DNA from 3 places in the Mesorhizobium sp. BR1-1-3 genome. Region 3 is predicted to be linked to each of the others. Evidence: predicted binding sites of a transcription regulator. Region 3 holds the regulator's gene; each other region holds the start of a gene.
What was found. Region 3 encodes LexA, which represses DNA repair genes until DNA is damaged. Its sites were predicted from a motif close to TGTTCNNNNTGTGTTCNG; they were not measured.

Region 1: a site for LexA is predicted at 3,408-3,425, ahead of recA (recombinase RecA). Genes of this name have one in related genera too.
Region 2: a site for LexA is predicted at 2,744-2,761, ahead of LB559_RS10870 (2'-5' RNA ligase family protein). Genes of this name have one in related genera too.

The regions. Positions count from the first base shown of each region.
Region 1 is NZ_JAIUIC010000001.1:438,455-443,267, forward strand. Features, by position in the region: gene alaS (alanine--tRNA ligase) at 1-1,960, opposite strand, end outside; gene recA (recombinase RecA) at 2,253-3,350, opposite strand; gene LB559_RS02230 (carbohydrate kinase family protein) at 3,631-4,575, shown strand; gene LB559_RS02235 (pseudouridine-5'-phosphate glycosidase) at 4,650-4,813, shown strand, end outside.
Region 2 is NZ_JAIUIC010000004.1:152,880-157,692, forward strand. Features, by position in the region: gene LB559_RS10855 (ABC transporter substrate-binding protein) at 1-683, shown strand, start outside; gene LB559_RS10860 (cupin domain-containing protein) at 943-1,551, shown strand; gene LB559_RS10865 (ABC transporter ATP-binding protein) at 1,541-2,626, shown strand; gene LB559_RS10870 (2'-5' RNA ligase family protein) at 2,804-3,409, shown strand; gene LB559_RS10875 (nuclear transport factor 2 family protein) at 3,546-3,899, shown strand; gene LB559_RS10880 (ArsC family reductase) at 4,073-4,423, shown strand; gene LB559_RS10885 (DUF488 domain-containing protein) at 4,637-4,813, opposite strand, start outside.
Region 3 is NZ_JAIUIC010000001.1:31,300-36,112, reverse strand. Features, by position in the region: gene LB559_RS00155 (ComEC/Rec2 family competence protein) at 1-2,290, shown strand, start outside; gene lexA (transcriptional repressor LexA) at 2,284-3,024, opposite strand; gene kynU (kynureninase) at 3,435-4,682, opposite strand; gene kynA (tryptophan 2,3-dioxygenase) at 4,760-4,813, opposite strand, start outside.

The sequences.
Region 1 (4,813 bases), 410 kb from region 3:
GCACTTCGTCGCCGTACTTTTCGCCAAACAGCGCCATGGCGCCCTCGGCGATGGCATCGTCGACCGACATCAGGCGCGTGGTCACCGGGCCGTTCTGGACGACGATCTCGTTGGCCATGCGCTCGACCTCTTCGAGGTCTTCGGCCGAAATCGGCTTGTTGTGCGAGATGTCAAAGCGCAGGCGCTCGGGCGCGACCAGCGAGCCCTTCTGTGCGACATGGCTGCCCAGCACTTCGCGCAGCGCCTCATGGATCAGATGCGTCGCGGAATGGTTGGCGCGCAGCCTCGAGCGCCTTGCATGATCGACCTTCAGCTCGACAGCCGCGCCCGTCTTGACGGTGCCGCTGGCCACCTTGCCGATATGCACGAACAGCCCGTCGGCCTTCTTCTGCGTATCCGAAACCTCGATCGAGAACCCCTCGCCGGAGATGACGCCGGTGTCGCCCATCTGGCCGCCGGACTCGGCATAGAACGGCGTCTGGTTGACGACGATCGCCACCGCGTCGCCCTTGCCGGCGCCGTCGACAGCCTTGCCGTCCCGGACAAGCGCCTGGATGATGCCTTCCGCAGCTTCAGTCTCATAGCCGAGGAACTCGGTGGCACCGGCCTTCTCGCGCACCGAGAACCAGATGGTCTCGGTGGCGGCGTCGCCGGACCCGGCCCAATGCTTGCGCGCCTCGGCCTTCTGCTGCTCCATCGCGTTGGTGAAGCCGGCAAGATCGACCGAGATGCTGCGCTGGCGCAGTGCGTCCTGCGTCAGGTCGAGCGGGAAGCCATAGGTGTCGTAGAGCTTGAAGGCCGTCTCGCCATCCAGCATGTCGCCGGCATGCAGCGTTTCGGTCGCCTCGGAAAGCAGGCCGAGGCCGCGCACCAGCGTCTTGCGAAACCTGGTCTCCTCGAGCTTCAGCGTCTCGGTGATCAATTGTTCGCCGCGCAGCAGTTCCGGATAGGCCTGGCCCATTTCGCGCACCAGCGCCGGCACCAGCTTCCACATCAGCGGTTCGTTGGCACCGAGCAGCTGTGCATGGCGCATGGCGCGGCGCATGATGCGGCGCAGGACGTAGCCCCTGCCTTCGTTCGAGGGCAGCACGCCATCGGCGACCAGGAAGGAGGACGAGCGCAGATGATCGGCAATGACCCGGTAGGAGGCGACCGTCTCCTTGTCGGGACCATGCCCGATCGCGGACGAGGCCGCGTCGATCAGGTGACGGAACAGATCGGTCTCGAAGACGCTTTCCACCCCTTGCAGGATGGACGCCATGCGCTCCAGGCCCATGCCGGTGTCGATCGAGGGGCGCGGCAGGTCGATGCGCTCCTCCTTCGTCACCTGTTCATACTGCATGAATACCAGGTTCCAGAATTCCAGGAAACGGTCGCCATCTTCCTCCGGGCTGCCGGGAGGGCCGCCCCAGATGTGCTCGCCGCGGTCGATGAAGATCTCCGAGCACGGCCCGCAGGGTCCGGTGTCGCCCATCGCCCAGAAATTGTCCGAGGTCGCGATGCGAATGATGCGGTCGTCGGAAAAACCGGCGATCTTCTTCCAGAAGCCGGCCGCCTCGTCATCCGTGTGATAGACGGTGACCAGCAGCTTGTCCTTGCTCAGCCCGAATTCCCTGGTGATCAGGTTCCAGGCAAGCTCGATGGCGCGCTCCTTGAAATAGTCGCCGAAGGAGAAGTTGCCGAGCATCTCGAAGAAGGTCAGATGACGCGCGGTGTAGCCGACATTGTCGAGATCGTTGTGCTTGCCGCCGGCGCGAACGCTCTTCTGGGCGGTCGAGGCGCGCGAATAGGGCCGCTTCTCCAGGCCGGTGAAGACGTTCTTGAACTGTACCATGCCGGCGTTGGTGAACATCAGCGTCGGGTCGTTGCGCGGCACCAGCGGACTCGACGCGACGATCTCGTGCCCCTCCTTGCGGAAGTAGTCGAGAAATGTCGACCGGATTTCGTTCACGCCACTCATGAATGCTGCCTTTTCGGAAGGGCCGCCGGCAAACCGGCGGAAATGGGCTCTGCGTTTTAGAAGATTAGGACTTGGCCTTTTAGCCGCCGCGCTTCACCCTGTCCAGAAACACGGAATTGGTCCAATCCACGGCCTTTGCCGGCCGTTCGAACCGGCCTGTTTTCGCCGCCGAAACGCAAAACCGCCGGCACTGGGCCGGCGGTTTCAAAACGCATTAACGCGGAACTCGATTACTTAAGCCCGAGATAATAGAATGCGATTATGGCCGAACTCCGGCCGACCTCGCGAGTTGTCACATCGCGCCGGATTCCTCCTCGAACCCGTCGTCGCCACCTTCGGAGCCGCCATTCTCAAGGAACTTTTCGGCGATCAGCCCGGCATTCTGTCGGAGCGCCAGCTCGATCTCGCGTGCGGTGTCGGGATTGTCGCGCAGGAACAGTTTGGCATTCTCGCGGCCTTGGCCGAGACGCTGCGAATTGTAGGAGAACCAGGCGCCCGACTTCTCGACCACGCCGGCCTTGACGCCGAGATCGACCAGTTCGCCGGTCTTGGACACGCCTTCACCATACATGATGTCGAACTCGACCACCTTGAAGGGCGGCGCCAGCTTGTTCTTGACCACCTTGACGCGGGTCTGGTTGCCGACGACTTCGTCGCGGTCCTTGACCGAGCCGATGCGGCGGATGTCGAGGCGCACCGATGCGTAGAATTTCAGTGCGTTGCCGCCGGTCGTCGTCTCGGGCGAACCGAACATGACGCCGATCTTCATGCGAATCTGGTTGATGAAGATGACCATGGTGTTGGAGCGCGAGATCGAGGCGGTCAGCTTGCGCAGCGCCTGGCTCATCAGGCGGGCCTGCAGGCCGGGCAGCGAATCGCCCATCTCGCCTTCGATTTCGGCGCGTGGCGTCAGCGCCGCGACCGAATCGACCACCAGCACGTCGATGGCGCCGGAGCGCACCAGCGTGTCGCAGATTTCCAGCGCCTGCTCACCGGTGTCGGGCTGCGAAATCAGCAAGTTTTCGAGATCGACGCCAAGCTTGCGGGCATAGACCGGGTCAAGCGCGTGCTCGGCATCGACGAAAGCGCAGATGCCGCCCTTCTTCTGGGCTTCGGCCACGGTGTGCAGGGCCAGCGTCGTCTTGCCCGAGCTTTCCGGCCCGTAGATCTCGATGATGCGGCCGCGCGGCAGGCCACCGACGCCAAGCGCGATGTCGAGGCCAAGCGAGCCGGTCGGCACCGTTTCGATCTCGACGACCTGCTCGTTGGCGCCGAGCCGCATGATCGAGCCCTTGCCGAAAGCCCGCTCGATCTGCGACAGCGCCGCATCCAGAGCCTTTGATTTGTCCACTGCCTTGTCCTCTACCAGCCGCAAAGAATTCTGAGCCATGATACATCACCCCTTGGTCGTCAATGAAGGCCGGACAATCCGTAATCCCTGCCTATTTGTACCTTTTTTGTTCTCATTTGGCAAGAGGGACCAAATAACTGAAAAACAAGCAATATCCGGATTTGTTCTTTTTTTGTCCAAGGATTCGATCAGGAATGCACCGCACGTTGGGCCAGACGGCTCGGTTGTTTCGACCTGCCGAATCGCCGCCTTGCATGCGAAGCTCGGTCGCACAGCCTAGCGCTTGTGCGGCTGGAATAACAAAGGTCATATCGCCGGCATGCTGAAATCCGCGAAAATACTGGCCGTAGGCGGCGCCCATATCGACCGGCGCGGCCAGGTGTCCGGCGCCTACGTGCCCGCCGCCTCCAATCCGGGCACGATGCGCGAGGATGTCGGCGGCGGCGTCTTCAACGCCTTGCGCAGTGCCGTGCGGCGCGGCGTCTCCGCGTCGCTGATGTCGGTTCGCGGCGGCGATCCCGCTGCCGACACCGTTTCGCGAGCCATCGCCGAGGCAGGCATTGCCGACCTGTCGGCGGTCTTCCTCGACCGCACGACGCCGAGCTACACGGCGCTGATCGACAGCGAAGGCGAACTGATCGTCGGCTTTGCCGACATGGCGCTCTACGACCTGGCGTTTCCCAAGCAGATCAGGCGCTCCAAGGTGCGGGAGGTGATCGCTGCCGCAGATGCCGTCTTCTGCGACGCCAACCTGCCGACGACGGCGCTGGAGCGGCTGGTCGCGCTCGCCGCGGGCAAGCCGGTTTTCGCGATTGCCATTTCGCCGGCCAAGGTGGTGCGGTTGCTACCGGTGCTGAAGGAGCTTTCGCTGGTCTTCATGAACCGGCGCGAGGCCATGGCGCTGGCCGGCGTCGCCGCGAATGCCACGAAGCGCGAGGTCGTCGACGGGTTGCGATGCAGCGGCCTCGTCAGCGGCGTGGTGACGGCAGGCGGCGGGCCCATGCTGGGCTTCGATGAAGCCGGCGCCTTCTCTATCCTGCCGCCGCCACCAAGAAAGGTCGCCGACGTCACCGGCGCCGGCGATGCGCTGGCGGGCGCAACGGTCGCTGCCTTGCTGCGCGGACTGCCGCTGCGGGCAGCTCTGCGCGAAGGCATTGCCGGGGCGACGCTTGCCATCGAAAGCGCCGCCGCCGTTCCGGAGTTCACCGCGGCGAGCTTCGCGGAAGCGTTGGCTCTTGTGCCGGATGCCAGGGAAGTGGCATGAGACCGGCGAATTCATAGTGCCGCGATGTTGCCGAGCGTCCGACGGACGCGCCGCATTCCGGATAGGAGACCTTGATGACCCCTGAGACCGCCCGCCCCTTCATCGACATCCACGCGCCGGTGGCGCAGGCCCTGGCCGACGGCCGGCCGGTGGTGGCGCTGGAAAGCACCATCATCACCCATGGCATGCCCTACCCCGACAATGGCGCCATGGCGGCTGATGTCGAAAAGATCATCAG
Region 2 (4,813 bases), on a different contig from region 3:
AGGTCTGGATGGTGCCGTGGGACTGGGGCAACACCTCGATCCTCTACCGCACCGATCTGGTGAAGAACCCGGAAGCGAGCTGGAACCTTTTGTGGGACAAGCAGTATGCCGGTCGCATGGCGACGATCGACGCGGTGCATGACACGCCTGTCGTGGCGGCGCTGCTCGCCGGCGTCAATCCGTTCGACATGACGCCGGAGCAAATGGACAAGGTGGCCGAGAAGCTGCGCGAGCAGCGCCCGCTGCTCTCCAACTACACCACCGACATGACCTCCGTCGAACAGGCGCTGGCCAGCGGCCAATTGGTCGCCGCCATGACCTGGAACGCGTCGGCCACCTCGCTCAAGAAGCAGGGCGTGCCGGTCGAGTTCATGAAGCCCAAGGAGGGCATGCTGACCTGGGCCTGCGGCTTCGTGATGCTCAAGGACGCCAAGAATGTCGACCTCGCCTATGATTTCATCAACAGCCGGCTGGAGACGGATTCCGGCAAATACCTGATCGAGGCCTACGGCTATGGCAGCTCGACCAGTTCGGCCTTCGCGGCGGTGCCGAAGGAGGAGCTGGAGAAATTGCAGCTGCCGTCCGACCCGGAGGTGATGCTGAAGACCACCATCTTCACCGGACCGATGAAACAGAATGACGACCTCGCCAAGATGTTCGAAAAGGTCAAGGCGGGAGGTTGACGCCGAGGTCTTCCCTTCTCCCCTTTGGGGTGAGCAGCCGGTTCGCGTAAGCGAATTCATCGTGCCAGTGGCACGATGAAAGGCCGGCGAACGCCGGGACGCTGCGAAGCAGCGGGGACCCGGCAGGTGGATCGACTAACCACGCCCGGCCCTTCAGGCTCAGGGCGTTCGAAGCTCGAAAAGCAATTGGCTTTTCGTTCGCTGCGCGAACCGCTTCTCACCCCACAAGGGGAGAAGGGAACAAGACGAGGACGAATGCATGGACATGCTGGATGAAGCGGCTGGGAAGCCGAAGGACGATGCCGACGTTCGCGTCGGCCGGCGCGTGCGGGCGCTGCGGCTGGAGCGCAATTTGTCGCTGGCCGATCTTGCGGCAAAGGCCGGCGTGTCGATCGGTGCATTGAGCCAGATCGAGCGCGGCATGTCCTCGCTTCGCGTCAAGGTGATCTGGCCGCTCGCCGCCGCCCTCGACATCGAGCCGTCGGCGCTGATCGCCGACGGCAACGATGCGGCCAACGATCTCTATTGCGTGCGTGCCGACAAGCGGCGGCAAATCCCGGTGAAATCGGAAGGCATTGCCAAGGCGCTGCTGTCACCGCCGGGCGCGACGCTGACCGGCATGCTGGTGACAGTGGAAGCCGGCGGCGGCACGGCCGAGGCCTATGCGCATGCCGGCCATGAATTCGGCTTCGTGCTGGCCGGTGAGGTCGAACTGGTGGTGGATTCGACGAAATACGGGCTGAAGGCGGGCGACAGCTTTGCCTTCAAGAGCACGCTTTTGCATGCCTTCCGCAATCCGGGCGCCGAGCGTTGCCAGGTTCTCTGGGTCAACACCACGAAGCCGTCCGAGGTTCGCGATGGCGCCTGATCCACTCGTCCGGCTGCAGGCGGTCTCGAAGATTTTTGCTGGCGGCATCGTCGGGCTCGACGCCGTCGATCTCGACATTATCAGCGGCGAGTTCATCACGCTGCTCGGGCCGTCGGGTTGCGGCAAGACCACCAGCCTGCGCGTCATCGCCGGTTTCGAAAGCCCGTCGAGCGGCAAGGTGTTGCTCGATGATCGCGATATCACGGCCCTTCGGCCGTTCGACCGGCCGGTCAACACCGTGTTCCAGGACTATGCACTGTTCCCGCACATGAATGTTGCAGAAAATGTCGGCTTCGGTCTGTCGCTGCGCAAACTGTCTGGAGCCGAACAGGCTAAGCGCACCGGCGAGGCCCTCGACATGGTCGGTCTCGCCGACAAGCTTGGCGCCCGCGTCTCCGAACTGTCTGGCGGCCAGCGCCAACGCGTCGCGCTCGCGCGTGCCATCGTCTGCGAGCCGCGCGTGCTGCTGCTCGACGAGCCGCTGTCGGCGCTCGACGCGCATCTGCGCGAACAGATGCAGGTTGAGCTGAAGCGGCTGCAGTCGCGGCTTGGCACCACCTTCGTCATGGTCACCCACGACCAGACCGAAGCGCTGTCGATTTCCGACCGCATCGTCGTCATGAACAAGGGCCGCATCGAGCAGATCGCACCGCCGGCCACACTTTATGACCGGCCTGCCACGAAGTTTGTGGCGAGCTTCATCGGCACCATGAATCTCCTGCAATCACGGTTTGTCGGCCGCGATGGCGATCGCTTGCGTTTCACCGCCGGCACCCTGCCGCTGGAGGCTATTTCTGAAACCGGCGAGGCACCTGCCGAGGGCGCTACCCGCACCATCGGCGTGCGCCCGGAGGATTTGCTGGCGATGACCGAGGCCGCGCCCGGCACCGCACCGGCGCGCGTCAACAGCGTCGTCTTTCACGGCCGCACGCTGCGCCTGCATGCCGAACTCGGGCAGGGCGCACCTGTCGTCATCGACGCGCCGCGCCAGGCCGAGGGTTTTCGCTTCCAGGTCGGCGACGTGGCGCATATCAGCCTGCGCCGTGGCGCCAACTGCCCAGTGCTGCCAGGTTAGTTCATCGAACGCTAAAAACCGGGGCCAACTGGGCGATCCACGATTTCCTCGAGGTCGAGGGTATCATCGGCTGCTGGGCGTGAGCTCGAATAGATTCCAGGCTTGACTCAAGGAGAGTGTTCCTGTTTTGTTCCGGAATGGAGCAAAACAGGAGCGTTCTTTGCCGGGCGTGTGCGTATGTATCTGCAAGGCGAATTCGACTATGGACTTCCAGAGCCGCCATGGCGGCCTAAACGGCCCGAGCGCGTGTTCTTCGGTTTGTTTTTGCATTCTAAGGACCATTCGCGCTTTGCCGATTGTCAAAATCGGCTATGCGGCCAATGCGGGGTAACCGGCGACCAACTGCTACCGGAGCGTTTTCACGTCAGCCTGCAGCATGTCGGTGATTACAAAAGGCTACGGTCCAAAATTCTTTTTGCGGCCGCCCGATCGGGACGGCGCATTGCGATGGCCCCGTTCGAGGTTACCTTTCGCTATGCCAGTAGCTTTCCCGGCCGACCGGCGACTAGGGGCAAGCCAGCCAAACACCCTTTCGTGCTTCTCGCCGATGACGGACCGGTTTGTGAGTTGAGCAGGAAGCTCGGCGTCGAAATGCTGCGCGAAGGCCTCAAGGCGTCAGATGGTTTCGTTCCGCATCTGACGCTTGCATATGACCGAAAACTTGTCCCCAAACAGCCTATGGGCCCAATCAGCTTTGTTGCACGAGAGTTCGTCCTTGTGCACAGCTTGCGCGGACTGAAGAAGTACGTTTTCCCGGAATGTTGGCCGCTGAGCGCGATGTGATGTGCTCACATCGTCGTCACATACTCCGAGCGATATCCATCATCCTGACATGGCTTGTCAGCTACCCCGTGGTCCGACGATGGCAGGCCAGCGAGTCGTTGCCTATTTGCAGTGCGTCTGAACAGGAGGAACGCAAATGACCATCGCGGAAATTGCCAAGGATTTTACCGAGCTGCTCAAGCAGGGCGAGAACGAAGCTGCCGCCGAGAAGTACAATTCCGACGATATCGTGAGCTACGAAGCCATGGAGGGGCCGATGGCCATCTCCCGTGGCAAGGAGGCTCTCAGGCAGAAGGGCCAGTGGTGGCAGGAGAACAATGAAGTCCATGGCGGCTCTGTCGAAGGCCCCTATGTCAATGGCGACCAATTCGCGGTGCGCTTCAAGTTCGACATAACGCCCAAGGCTACCGGCGAGCGTGTCACCATGGATGAAGTCGGCCTCTACACGGTGAAAAACGGCAAGATTGCCGAAGAGCGCTTCTATTATTGAGGCCGGCCCCCCGGCTTCCGGCTCACATCGCTGCTGCATGATCTGGAGGTTAGACGGCCAGGACATTGTCCTGGCCGTCATGTGGAACGGAGATATGGCAACGGCTCTGGCAAAGCGGAAAGGGTGGTTTAGTCTGTGGAACGGATTCGACAGTCAGCCAAGGAAGCACGCTTTTGACGATCACCATGTACGGCATCACCACTTGCGACACGGTCAGGAAGGCGCGCGTCTGGCTGGAAGGCCATGACGTAGCCTACCGGTTTCACGATTTCAGGGCCGAGGGACTGGACGCGAAGCGGCTGGATGGTTGGGCGGGCAAGGTCGGCTGGGAAAAGCTGCTCAACAAGGCGAGCACGACGTTCCGCGAGCTGCCGGACAAGGAAAAGCAGGGTCTCGACGAGAAGAGCGCCAAGGCGCTGATGCTGGCCAAGCCGACCATGATCAAGCGGCCGGTTCTGGAGGTAGGCGACCGGGTTATGGTCGGGTTCAAGGCTGATGTCTATGAGGCGGCGGTGGGGGAGTAGAGCTGCCTCTCGGTCCACGGTGTTCCGTGGCGCCCCCCTCTGTCCTGCCGGACATCTCCCCCTAAAGTGGGGAGATTGGCAGCTTCGCCGCTCCGCCATTCCTGTCACGTTCGGGATTTGCGAAGAAGATGATGACAGCGGATCTCCCCACCTGAGGGGGAGATGGCCGGCAGGCCAGAGGGGGGGCGCTGTCCCGCCGACCGCCATAAAATCTCAGCGTCCGCGCAGATACCCCGCCAGCGCCACCGCATTGTTGTGCGCCTCGTCATGCGCGCCGTAGAGCAGCGTCACCTTGCCGTTACCCAGCAGGCCTCGCAACTGCGTCACCGCCGCGCCATTCCCATCCAGCTCAGCGCCATACCGCTCCTGAAACTCCGCCCAGCGCACCGC
Region 3 (4,813 bases):
AACCGGCAGGATCGTGCGCGTGCGCCGGCAGATCGGCCTGATATCACTGCCACGCCTGCGCCACAGCGTGAACATGGCGGCGAGCCTGGAACTCGACCGGGGCGTGGCCTTCCTGCTGGTACCGGTCTGCCTTGCGATCGGAGCGATCGGCTATTTTTCGCTGACGGCTGAACCCGACTTTGCGAGACCTGTCGCGGTTGTCATCCTGACGGGGATCTGTGCGCTGGTCTCGCGCTCATGGCCAAAGACCCATCTGTGTTTCATGGCGGCACTTTTGTGCGCCCTAGGGCTGCTTGCTGCCAAGGTCGAGACGTGGCGTGCGGGCACACAAATGTTGGGCTCGGAAATCTCGACGCAGGTGACCGGCCGCGTCGTCTCGCTCGACCGTATGGAAACTGGCCGTATCCGGCTGACCATCGACGTAACATCGACCGCAAGACCGAAACTGCGCTATGCGCCGGAACGGGTACGGCTTTCGGCACGCAAGATCCCGGCTGACGTGACCGCAGGCTCTCTCATCACTGGATATGCCAAGCTTTTGCCGCCGACCGGGCCGGTGCGACCGGACAGCTATGATTTCTCCTTCGACAGCTATTTTGCCGGCATTGGCGGCAGCGGGTTCTTTCTCGGCAATCCCAAGCTTGTCGTCAGCGATGATGGCGACATGCCGCTGTCGGCCCGAATTTCCTCCAGCGTGGAAAATGCCCGTGAAGGCATCGCCGACCATATCAGGGCGAGCGTCGGCGGCGCCGAAGGCGAGATCGCCGCGGCGCTGATCGTCGGCGTGCGCGCCGGCATTCCCGACGACATCAATGAGGCGATGCGACGTACCGGCATCTACCACATCATCTCCATTTCGGGACTGCATATGGCTCTGGTCGCCGGCACCATCATGGGGTTGCTGCGCGGCGCCTTCGCCTTGTTTCCCGATTTTTCCGCGCGTCGCCCGGTCAAGAAGTATGCCGCTGCCGCCGCACTGTTCTCGATCGCAGCCTACCTCGTCATCTCAGGTATCGTCGTCGCCGCCGAACGCAGCTTCATCATGCTGGCAGTGATGCTGATTGCAGTTCTGTTCGATCGAGCAGCACTCACCATGCGCAATCTGGCGATCTCGGCGATCGCCGTCATCGTGGTGTCGCCGCATGAGGTGGTCGGCCCGAGTTTTCAGATGTCGTTCGCCGCGACCGCGGCTCTGGTCGGCGCCTATGCCGGCTGGGCGGATCACCGCGCGGGAAAAGCAAGAACGCCGCCGCCGAAGCGATCCTTGCCCGGGTTCCTGACACGAAAATTCCTGCTGGCGGCAATCGGTCTGGCCATGACCTCGATCATCGCCGGCAGCGCCACGACGCTGTTTGCCATCTGGCATTTTCAGCGTGTGTCGCCGCTCAGCCTGTTCGCCAATCTCGCGGTTATGCCGATCGTCACCGTCGTCATGTTCCTGGCCGTCGCCAGCGCGCTGCTGATGCCTTTCGGATTGGATTGGCCAGCTCTCTACCTGATGGGCAAGGGCCTGACGATGATGATCGCCATATCAGGCTGGATCTCCGAGCGTTCGCCTGTCGATGGGGTCGGGCTGATTTCGCAGCAGTCGGTCCTGCTGGTGGCCATTGCCCTGGTCATCGCGACGATGGCGACGACATGGCTGCGGCTCGCGGCTCTGCCATTCGCGTTGGCAGGCTTGCTGACCGTCTCGGATACGCGCACGCCCGATGTGCTGATCTCGGAAGACGCCCGGCTGGTGGCGTTGCCGATCGGTGGCGGTGAGCTTGCCGTTAGCCGGCAACGGCCGAACGGATTCACCGTCGACAACTGGAAACGCGCGCTGACATCGGAAACCATTGTCGTTCCGGAAGTGTTCGACAACAGCGATGGGCAATTCGACGTCGCGGATGCCGTTGAGCTACCGCCGGGATCGCCGTTCTATTGCTCCTCAGGCGTTTGCGTGGCCAGGCACATGTCCGGTGCGATCATTGCCTATGTCGAGGACCGCAAGGACACCTGGAAAGCCTGCGGCTTCGCCGAGCTGATCGTCGTCAACGACGCCACCGCCTATGACGCCTGTCATAACCCGCTGGTTCTCGTCATCACCAAGCGGCAACTGGCTCGCAAAGGCAGTGCCGCGGTCTTCTTCGATCGCCAATCGGCGACCACGCCGGCGACGATCAGCTTCGCGGTGGACAGCCCATATCGGCCCTGGCACACGCAACGCAAATACTCTCGCGAGGCGAGGGGGCTGGCACCCTTCAAGAAACCCGAGAAGCCAGTGGTCAACCCACAGCCGTCTCAGTAGCGACGGATCAGGCCGACGAGCTTGCCTTGCACCTTGACCCTATCGGGCCCGAAAATCCGTGTCTCGTAGGCTGGATTGGCGGCTTCGAGGGCAATCGAGGCGCCCTTGCGGCGGAACCGCTTCAGCGTCGCTTCCTCTTCATCGACCAGCGCCACGATGATCTCGCCGGGGCTGGCCGTGTCGGCGTTGCGGATGATGACGGTGTCGCCGTCGAAGATGCCGGCCTCGATCATCGAATCGCCCTTGACCTCCAGCGCATAGTGCGCGCCGCCCATGATCATGTCCGGCGGCACCGAAATCGAATGCGTCTGATGTTGGATGGCATCGATCGGCACGCCGGCGGCGATGCGACCCATGACCGGGATCGAAACGGCAGAGACCGCATCGTCGTCATTGCCGGGCGAAGGCATCCGCGAAGGCGCCGGCTTGATCTGCCGGCCAAGAGCACCACCCTGACCAAGACTGCCCTGGATGACGCTTGGCGAAAACTTCTTTGCCGCATTGAGGCCTGGCGCGATGGAGTCCGGCAGCCGCAGCACTTCCAGCGCGCGGGCCCGATTGGGCAGCCGGCGGATAAAGCCGCGCTCCTCAAGGGCCGTGATCAGCCGATGAATCCCGGATTTGGAGGCAAGGTCGAGCGCCTCCTTCATCTCGTCGAAGGATGGCGGAATGCCGCTCTCCTTCAGGCGTTCGTGGATGAACATCAGCAGTTCATGTTGCTTGCGTGTCAGCATGGCGGCCCCCAGGTTCCCTGAAACCAGAATCGAAAAACAAACCCAGAACAAACACTATCTGTTCCAGTTGTGTTCTGCAACCGTTTAAAGTTTAATGAATTTGTTAAGGCTACTGAAATTATTTGGCGCTTGCCAGCGGGTTACGATCGACGGGCGCCACCTTCGGCAATGCGCCTGCTCACATTGAAATTGTTATGGTTAATGACCTGTGGCTTATCCCCTACCAAAGCTTGGCATTATCTGTCGATCGACCTCGACAAGGGGCGATTGCAACCTTCGGGACGTTCGTTGGCCGTGAACGAAACGGAGCCAAAACGCCAACGTCAGTTGGGCATTTTGGCTGGAAATTCAGCTCTCCGTTATTTGCCAGGCAGTGAGGGCAGCGACGGCGGATCGCCGGGATCGGTGCGTCAGGTAACGGCTTCCTTGACGGCGAAACGCTGGTCCTTCCATGCACCCGTGCGCAGAATGTCTTCCAGAACCTCAACCGCCAGCCACACATCCTTGTAGCTGACATAGAGCGGCGTGAAGCCGAAACGGATGGTCGACGGTGCGCGGAAGTCACCGATCACCCCGCGCTCGATCAGCGCCCGCATGATTTGATAGCCATGGTCGTGAAGGAACGACACCTGGCTGCCGCGCCTGGTCGCGTCGCGGGTAGTCTCCAGCGCGAGACCGTAGGCGCCGCACTTGGCTTCGACGAGCTGGATGAACAGTTCTGTCTGCGCGACGCTCTTCTTTCGCAATGCCGCCATGTCGACGTCGCTCCAGATGGCAAGCGCGCCTTTGAGCGCCCGCATCGACAGGACCGGTTGCGTACCGCACAGAAAACGGCGGATGCCGGTGCCGGCAACATAACCCCGTTCGAAGGCAAAGGGCCGCGCATGGCCCCACCAGCCGCTGAGCGGCTGGCTGATATCGCCGTGGTGGCGCTGTGCGGCATAGATGAAGGCCGGCGCGCCCGGACCGCCGTTGAGGTACTTGTACGTGCAGCCGACAGCGAAATCGGCATTTGCCTGATCGAGCTCGACGGGCAGGGCGCCGGCGGTGTGGCAGAGATCCCAGACGATCAGCGCTCCGGCCGCATGAGCCCTGCGCGTCAGCGCCGTCATGTCGCGCAGTTCACCCGATTTGTAATTGACGTGGTTGACCAGCACCACCGCGACGTTTTCGTCGATCAGCTCTTCGATGGTCGGCGCGTCGACGCCCGCGAGGCGCAGCAGGACGCCATCCCGGGTCGAGGCCACGCCTTCGGCGATGTACAGGTCGGTGGGAAAACTGTCACCTTCGGCGACGATGGCTGACCGGCCGGGCCGCATCTCCATCGCTGCGTGCAGCACCTTGTAGATGTTGGTCGATGTCGTGTCGCAGACAACGGTCTGGCCGGCCGCGGCTCCTATCAGGCGTCCGAGTTGGTCGCCGAGTTCGATCGGCATCTCGAACCATCCGGCCGTGTTCCAGGCTCGGATAAGATCTCGGGCCCATTCCTGCGTCGCCGCCTGCTGCAGCTCGCCGAAAACGGCATGAGATGCTGCCCCCAGTGAATTGCCGTCGAGATAGATCACCCCCTCCGGCAGAATGAAACGGTCGCGCATGGCCCGCAGCGGATCCGTGGCATCCATCGCTTCGACTGCGGCGAGATCAGGAATTCCACTCATGGTCAGTCCCCGGTTGTTCGCGAAGGGTTTCCGCCACAGAGCGTCCCTTCGGTGAGCCTGTTCTCATTTCGATGATGTCAGAGCCGAGTGCGGACCGTCCACAGCTCCGGAAACAGCACGACCTCGAGCAT